2 regions of the Streptomyces sp. NPDC051569 genome follow, and region 1 is predicted to be linked to the other one. Evidence: riboswitches for the same ligand, from Rfam matches in the RefSeq annotation. Region 1 holds a riboswitch; the other holds the start of a gene.
What was found. Region 1 has a riboswitch for cyclic di-AMP ahead of ACIBAE_RS24015 (M23 family metallopeptidase). Riboswitches for the same ligand answer to the same signal wherever they lie in the genome.
Positions count from the first base shown of each region.

Region 2: another riboswitch for cyclic di-AMP. It lies ahead of ACIBAE_RS20190 (transglycosylase family protein); the one in region 1 lies ahead of ACIBAE_RS24015 (M23 family metallopeptidase).

Region 1 is NZ_JBITDJ010000019.1:114,943-119,099, forward strand. Features, by position in the region: gene ACIBAE_RS24010 (PP2C family protein-serine/threonine phosphatase) at 156-1,280, shown strand; cyclic di-AMP (ydaO/yuaA leader) riboswitch at 1,653-1,804, shown strand; gene ACIBAE_RS24015 (M23 family metallopeptidase) at 1,816-2,877, shown strand; gene ACIBAE_RS24020 (aldo/keto reductase) at 3,038-3,982, shown strand; gene ACIBAE_RS24025 (PrsW family intramembrane metalloprotease) at 4,080-4,157, opposite strand, start outside.
Region 2 is NZ_JBITDJ010000014.1:59,092-63,248, forward strand. Features, by position in the region: gene ACIBAE_RS20180 (cytochrome P450) at 1-572, shown strand, start outside; gene ACIBAE_RS20185 (transglycosylase family protein) at 826-1,833, shown strand; cyclic di-AMP (ydaO/yuaA leader) riboswitch at 2,109-2,282, shown strand; gene ACIBAE_RS20190 (transglycosylase family protein) at 2,285-2,986, shown strand; gene eno (phosphopyruvate hydratase) at 3,306-4,157, shown strand, end outside.

The DNA of each region.
Region 1 (4,157 bases):
TCTGGCTCGGCGGTGGCCGGGGCAGACGGGTCGGCGGCGTGGACTTCGGCGCCGACTTCTGGGCCGGCGGCGGCGCGGACTTCGGCCCGGGCTTCTGGGCCGGCGGCGGGGCGGGCCGCAATCCCGGCCGAGGGCCGCGCCCCGGTGGGCGGCGGATGGTGCTCTATCTGCCCGTCGTGCTGATCCTCGCCGGGCTGATCTTCGACTTCGCGACCCCGGCCCGTTTCACCGCCGCACCACTCTTCGCCGCCGCGCCGCTCGTCGCCGCGCCGTTCTATCCCCTGCTGGGGACGATCCTGGTCGCCTCGGTCTCGCTCGCCGCGGAATTGGGCGTCGAGGTCTACAACAACGCGCTGGGAAGAGCCGAATCGCTCACCGAGCTGCTCACGGTGGTGATCGTCTCCGTTCTCGCGATCTTCATCAACGGGGTCGTACGCCGCAGCGGCGCGAGACTCGCCTCCGCGCGCATCATCGCCGAGACCGCGCAGCGCGCTGTGCTGCCCAGACCCGCCGAGCGGATCGGCGGGCTGCGGGTCGCCGCGCGGTACGAGGCGGCGCAGGAGGGCGCGTTCATCGGCGGTGACCTGTTCGCCGTCCAGGACACGCCGTACGGGGTGCGCCTGGTGGTCGGGGACGTACGGGGGAAGGGGCTTGAGGCCGTCGAAGCGGTGGCCGTCCTCATCGGGACGTTCCGGGAGGCGGCCGAGCAGGAGAGTTCGCTCGAAGGGGTCGCGCAGCGGCTGGAGCGTGCCCTGACCCGTGAGGGGACGCGCCGCGACGGGCTGGACGCCTTCGAGGGGTTCACGACCGCCGTGCTCGCGGAGATCCCGTACGGCGAGGGTGTCGTACGGCTGGTGAACCGGGGGCACCCCGAGCCGCTGATGATGACCGGCGACGGGGATGTGCGGATGCTGGCACCGACCAATGCAGCCCTGCCGCTCGGGATGAGCGAACTGGGGGCGTGGCCGGACCGGGCGGAGCAGGCCGAGTACCCCAGCGGTTCGACGCTGCTCTTCTACACGGACGGGCTCACCGAGGCGCGCAACAGTCAGGGGGTCTTCTACCTCCCGCGTGAGCGGCTCACCGGGCAGACCTTCCAGGGGCCCGACGAACTGCTGCAGGAGCTGATCGACGACGTACGCCTGCACACGGGCGGCGGTAATCAGGACGACATGGCGCTGCTGGCGGTCAGCAGGCCCGACGAGGGGCGGCGGGAGCGGCCCGGCATGCCGACCGTCGCGCCCGCGCCCGCCACCCCCATCGCGCCTGTCATCCCGTGACGCGCCTGACGGGGCCCTGCGCCTGACGGGGCCCGACTCCTGGCGAGGGGCGCTGAGCCGGACGAGGGGCGCCGCGCCTGATGCCGGGCCCCTTCAGGCCCGACGGCCCGGGGGCCGCTTGCGGCTCTGATGCCTCTGGCGCCCCGCCACCGTCGGTAATGATCGGCTCTCCCTCCGCATAACATATGACACACCGTCAGAGGGGACGAGGAGAGCGAGGGGCTTTCGACTCGTCCACTTTCCTTCGTGAATATCCGGGTATGTCCGATGCGAAGTTGTTAATGATCATCGGGAATGGCTTGGAATAAGGCCCGACTCTCTATTAACGTTCGATAACGCAGCGCGGTCGTCCCTGCCGTCGTCGGACGGCGCCGCGCGCATGCGCCGAATCCCGCAAGGGAACCGGGGAACCAACAATTGGGGTGAATCGGGTGCTTTTCGCTGCCCTGCGCGGCGTGCGCTCGTAGGAGACCTTCCTGCTCCGAACCCGTCAGCTAACCCGGTAGGCGAGAAGGAAGGAAAGGAGAGCGCCCGCGTGGCGTCCAACCAGCCTGCCCCCGAAGCACCCTTCGAAACATATTCTTTCGAAACTCCGCCTTTCGGCAACGAGACGGACCGGCAGGTGGGGGAGTGGAACCCCACCGAGGAGTCCCTCCGCCCCGTACGCGGCAGACACCGCGTCGCCAAGCGCGGCGGCATAGCCCGCAACGGAATCGCCCGCAGCTCCACGGTCCTCGGGGTCGGCGTCTTCGCCGCCGTCGGCGCGGGCGGCATGGCCACCGCGCAGGACAAGCCCGCGGTCTCGATCTCCCTGCCCGACACGATCACCAACCACCTTCCGGACGCCGCGTCGCTGCCCGGCATGGGCGCGCTGATGGCCCACGACGCCGAACCGGACACCCCGCTCGCCGCCGCCCCGCTCACCACGGCGGGTATCACCAGCGCCGACGCCGAGCAGGGCGCCACCGACGCGGGCGAGGCCCTGCGCGCCCGGATCCTCCAGCAGGCCGACCAGCAGCAGGCCGAGGCCGACGCACTGCGGAAGTCGGCCGCCGAGACGGCCGCCGCGGAGAAGGCCGCCGCCGAGGCCAAGCAACAGCAGACCGACGCCGAGAAGAAGGCCGAGGCCGCGAAGAAGAAGGCGGAGGCCGAAGCCAAGGCCAAGGCCGAGGCGGAGCGACTGGCCAAGCTGGCCCTGAGCTACGTCCTCCCGACCTCCTCGTACACGATCACCTCCACCTTCGGCGAGGCCGGCTCCATGTGGTCCTCCGGGTACCACACGGGCCTGGACTTCGCCGCACCGACGGGCACGCCGGTCAAGGCCGTGCACAGCGGCACGGTCACGTCGGCCGGCTGGTCGGGCTCCTACGGCTACCGCACGGTCCTGGAGCTGGATGACGGTACGGAGATCTGGTACTGCCACCAGTCCTCGATGACCGTCAGCGCCGGGCAGCAGGTCACCACGGGCGAGGTCATCGGCCGCGTCGGCGCGACCGGCAACGTGACAGGCCCGCACCTGCACCTCGAAGTCCACACGCCGGGCGGTACGGGCATCGACCCGACGGCCTGGCTGCGCGACAAGGGGCTCACCCCCTAAGAGCAAGGGACTCACCCCCTGACAGCCCTGACAGCCCTGACGGCTCCGGCGTCCACCTCCGGACACCGGAGCCGACGGCTTTCCCCCTGCCGTGACGGCCGGACGGATGCCGTGACGGCCGGGCGGAATAGGGCCGGTCCGGGCGGGCGTTGATCAACTCATGACTGATCTTCGCAAGCTGGGCTCCTCCGATCTTCAGGTCTTCCCACTCGCCCTCGGCGGCAACGTCTTCGGCTGGACCGCCGACGAGGCGCAGTCCTTCGCCGTGCTGGACGGGTACGCCGCCGCGGGCGGCAACTTCGTCGACACCGCCGACACGTACTCCTCCTGGGTGGAGGGCCACGAGGGCGGCGAGTCCGAGACGGTCCTCGGCGACTGGATGGCCTCGCGCGGCAACCGCTCCGACGTACTGATCGCCACGAAGGTCGGCAGCCACCCGCGGTACCAGGGCCTCGCGGGGGACACCATCAGGGCCGCCGCCGAGGAGTCGCTGCGCCGGCTCCGTACGGACTACATCGACCTGTACTACACGCACTTCGACGACCCGGGTGTCCCGGTCGAGGAGATCATCACCGCCCTTGACCAGCTGGTCCGGGACGGCAAGGTCCGCGCGATCGCCGCCTCCAACATCAGCCCGGAGCGGCTCACCGCCTCGGTCGAGTTCTCCGAGCGCGAGGGGCTGGCCCGCTACGTCGCACTCCAGCCGCACTACAACCTGGTCTCGCGGGACACGTACGAGGGCGAGCTCCAGGACGTCGCGGCCCGGCACGGTCTCTCCGCCGTGCCGTACTTCGCCCTCGCCTCCGGTTTCCTCACCGGCAAGTACCGCCCCGGGACGACCGTCGACAGCGCGCGTGCCGAGGGGGCGGGCAAGTACCTGGACGACGAGCGTGGTCCCCAGGTCCTCGCCGCGCTGGACCGGATCGCCGGGGCGCGGGGCGCCGAGGTCGCGACCGTCGCGCTGGCCTGGCTGGCGGCGCAGCCGACCGTCGTGGCGCCGCTCGCCTCCGCCAGGACGCCCGAGCAACTGCCCGCGCTGCTGGCCGCCACCGAACTGGAGCTGACGGCGGACGAGCTGGCGGAACTGACCGCCGCGTCCGCCTGACACGTCGTGTGAGGCGAGGAGCGGCTCCGACGAGCGGGACCTGGTCCGGCTCTTACGAGGTCCGGCTCCTCCGGGGTCCGGCTCTGACGAGCAGGACCTAGTACTGCCGGTACGGGTTGTAGCCGTCGTAGTCGATGTACGGCGGCGGCACCCGTACCCGGCCCGTGGCCCGCGC
Region 2 (4,157 bases), on a different contig from region 1:
AACATCTGACCGAGAACGAGGCCGCCGCCATGGCCTTCATCATCCTGTTCGCCGGTTTCGAGACCACGGTGAACCTGATCGGCAACGGCGTGCTCGCCCTGCTGCGCGACCCCGGACAGCGCGAACGGCTCCAGGATTCCCTGCACGCGGGCGAGGGCGAGCTGCTCGCGACGGGCATCGAGGAGTTGCTGCGGTACGACGGGCCGGTGGAGATCGCGACCTGGCGGTTCGCCACCGAGCCGCTGACGCTCGGCGGGCAGCCGATCGCGACGGGCGATCCCGTCCTGGTCGTCCTCGCGGCCGCCAATCGCGACCCCGAGCGCTTCGCGGACGCGGATGTCCTCGACCTCGGGCGGCGCGACAACCAGCATCTCGGATACGGGCACGGCATCCACTACTGCCTCGGTGCGCCGCTCGCCCGGCTGGAGGGGCAGTCGGCGCTCGCGACGCTTCTGACGCGCCTGCCGGACGTCCGGCTCGCGGAGGATCCCGCCGATCTGCGGTGGCGCGGCGGACTCATCATGCGGGGGCTGCGCACGCTGCCGGTGCGGTTCACGCCCACGTCCGGCTGACGCCGCGCCGGCATCCGGCCAACACACGGCCGCAGCGGTGCCGGTGGCGGGCCGGTGCCGAGCCGACGACGGGCCTGCGACGGGCCTGCGCAGAACTGACGCGCCATCAATACCGTGACTTTCATGTGATCTCCGCTGCATCGACTTGTGACAAGCGTTCGAGTACCGCTACGTTCACGACGATCTACACGATCACCACGGCCCGGCGGCCGTCCGCCGCGGCCGTACGGACAGTCACACGGAAGGCAACCGCATGCGCTCCGGGAACGGCAGACACCGTCGGCCTCGCCAGGCCCCCGCTCTGATCGTCGCCGCGGGGGTGACCGGATCGGCCATCGCCATCCCGCTGCTCGGCGCCGGCGCCGCCGGTGCCGCCGACGCCACCACCTGGAACCGCGTCGCGGACTGCGAGACCGGTGGCATGTGGAGCGCGGACCTCGGCAACGGGTACTACGGAGGGCTCCAGCTGTCCCAGCAGACCTGGGACAGCTTCGGCGGCGCGCAGTACGCCGCCCGCGCCGACCTCGCGAGCCGCGCCCAGCAGATCTCGATAGCGGAGAAGGTGCTCGCCGCCCAGGGGCCGAAGGCCTGGGCGAGCTGCGCGCCGCTCTCGGGCCTGACGAACGACGGCACCCTGCCCGACGTCAACCCCGGCTCCGTGCCCCGGGGCGCCGAGACCGCGCCGGAGAGCCGGAGCACCGGCGCCGCGGCGTCCACCCCCTCACCGGGCGCGAGCACCGGCGGCGACAGTGCGACGGGCACCGGCACGGGTACGAAGGGGTCGGCGGACGAGCGGACCGGATCCGGTTCCTCCACGGCGCCCACCTCCGGAGCCTCGGGCGCGACGGACGCCACCGGCCAGGACGACAGCGATCCGGCCACGGGCAAGCACCGTGGCACGGCCGCCCCGAACGATGCCACATCCGACAATACGGACGAAGAGCGCGAATCCGGCCGCCATGCCTCACGAGGTGACGGATCGGCACGAGGGTCCGAAAACGTCACGGATGGCATCGCGGGCGGCATCACGGACGGCGTGACGGATGGCTCGACGGACGCCATCACCGGCGGCGGCACCGGCGCGGCGGACGCCGCCGACGCCCCCTACACCGTCCTCCCCGGCGACTCCCTCTGGAACATCGCGGACCAGCAGAAGGTGTCCGGCGGCTGGACCGCGATCTACGAGGCGAACAAGGACACCGTCGGCTCCGACCCCGACCTCATCCTCCCTGGCCAGAGCCTTGATCTCGGCGTGAAGTAAGGCCGCTCCCACGGGCACTTAGAGACCCTATGTCCACTTCTGTACGAGTGAGACAAGGGTCTCTTTGCCGTAACTAGGGCCTTTTGGCCCCCCGGTTGGCCCGATCCCCCGCCCACCTGCGGAAACAACCGGCTCACGGTGGGGGGTACGGGCGATTTTTCCCGGATGTTCTTCTTTGAACAACCGGTGGGCCTGTGATTACGGTCTGAACCGCTCGCACCGCGGGCCCCTTCGACCGGCACGCCGAATCCTGCCGTCGGCCGAGGGAGTAGTCGTCGCGTCAAGCGCCGAAGGCAGGAGCGGGGGACCCAAGGTTCGCTGCCGTTCACGGCCGTCGAGAGACGGCCGGTGACCGGCTCGGGGTGGAGCCGCGTGTGCAAGCACGCGGCCGGGCAACTCACTTGGCCCGAACCCGACAGCTGACCTCGTAGGCGTCGGTGAGGAGAACTTCATGCAGCTGCGTTCCGTCAAGGCCAAGCACGCCCGTCCGTCCAAGGCCTTCCGCTACGCCACGCTCGCCGGCATCACCGGTGCCGCTCTCGCGGCCCCGCTGTTCGCCACCACGTCCGCCTCCGCCGCGACCACCTCCGAGTGGGACCGGGTCGCCCAGTGCGAGTCCACCGGCAACTGGTCCATCAACACGGGCAACGGTTTCTACGGCGGCCTCCAGTTCACCTCGTCCACCTGGGCCGCGTACGGCGGCACCGCCTACGCGCCCCGCGCCGACCTGGCGTCCAAGTCCCAGCAGATAACCATCGCCGAGAAGGTCCTGGCCGGTCAGGGCAAGGGCGCCTGGCCGAGCTGTGGCGTGAACCTGTCCAACGCCGCGTACACCGGCGGATCCGCCGGCTCCGGCACGCAGGAGCAGGCCCAGCCGAAGCCGCAGCGCACCCAGCAGGCCGCCCCCCAGCGGCAGGCGCAGGCGCCGCAGCCCACCCGCACCACCGAGCAGCACGCCTCGCGCGGCGCGAGCCGCCCCACCACGATCAAGAAGGGCGACGGCGACTACAAGGTCAAGTCCGGCGACACCCTTTCGAAGATCGCCGCCTCGCACCACGTCAAGGGCGGCTGGAAGAAGCTGTTCGACCTGAACAAGGACATCGTCCGCGACGCCGATGTGATCTTCCCGGGTCAGCGGCTGCACCTCAGCTGACCCGTTCCCGGCCGGTCACCCCATTCCCGGCCGGCCACCCCGGCCCGGCGCGACGCCCCCGATCGCGCCGGGCCGGGGTTTCGCGTACCGGGCGGAATCCCGCGTACCGGGCGGTGCGCGTTTCCCGGTGCGCGTGTCCGGACGCGCGTCCGGGCGCGGGCCCCGTCCACACCGTGGGTGTTATGTCCGTTCCGGCCGTGATGGGGGCCTCTTTTCGTCCCATCGGGCGGGCACCGGCAGGCCGGAGACCCCGGGCCCGTTAGGCTCATGTCGCAAGGCCAAGAGACCCTGCACTTCAAGCGTCACATCCCAGAAGGAGATGCTCGTGCCGTCCATCGACGTCGTCGTAGCCCGGGAAATCCTCGACTCCCGAGGCAACCCCACGGTCGAGGTCGAGGTCGGCCTCGACGACGGCAGCACGGGTCGTGCTGCTGTCCCCTCCGGTGCCTCCACCGGTGCGTTCGAGGCCCTTGAGCTCCGCGACGGTGACCAGAACCGCTACCAGGGCAAGGGTGTCGAGAAGGCAGTCCTCGCCGTCATCGAGCAGATCGGCCCCGAGCTGGTCGGCTACGACGCCACCGAGCAGCGCCTGATCGACCAGGCCATGTTCGACCTGGACGCCACCCCGGACAAGTCGTCGCTCGGCGCCAACGCCATCCTCGGCGTCTCCCTCGCCGTCGCGCACGCCGCCTCCGAGGCGTCCGACCTGCCGCTCTTCCGCTACCTGGGCGGCCCGAACGCGCACCTGCTGCCCGTTCCGATGATGAACATCCTGAACGGTGGGTCGCACGCCGACTCCAACGTCGACATCCAGGAATTCATGATCGCCCCGATCGGCGCGGAGTCCTTCTCCGAGGCGCTGCGCTGGGGTGCCGAGGTCTACCACACCCTCAAGAAGGTCCTGAAGCAGAAGGGCCTGTCCACCGGCCTCGGCGACGAGGGCGGCTTCGCGCCGAACCTGGAGTCCAACCGCGCCGCGCTGGACCTCATCCTTGAGGCCATCAAGGAAGCCGGCTACACCCCGGGCAAGGACATCGCGCTCGCGCTCGACGTCGCCGCCTCCGAGTTCTACAAGGACGGCGCCTACGAGTTCGAGGGCAAGTCCCGCTCGGCCGCCGAGATGACCGAGTACTACGAGGAGCTCGTCGCCTCGTACCCGCTCGTCTCCATC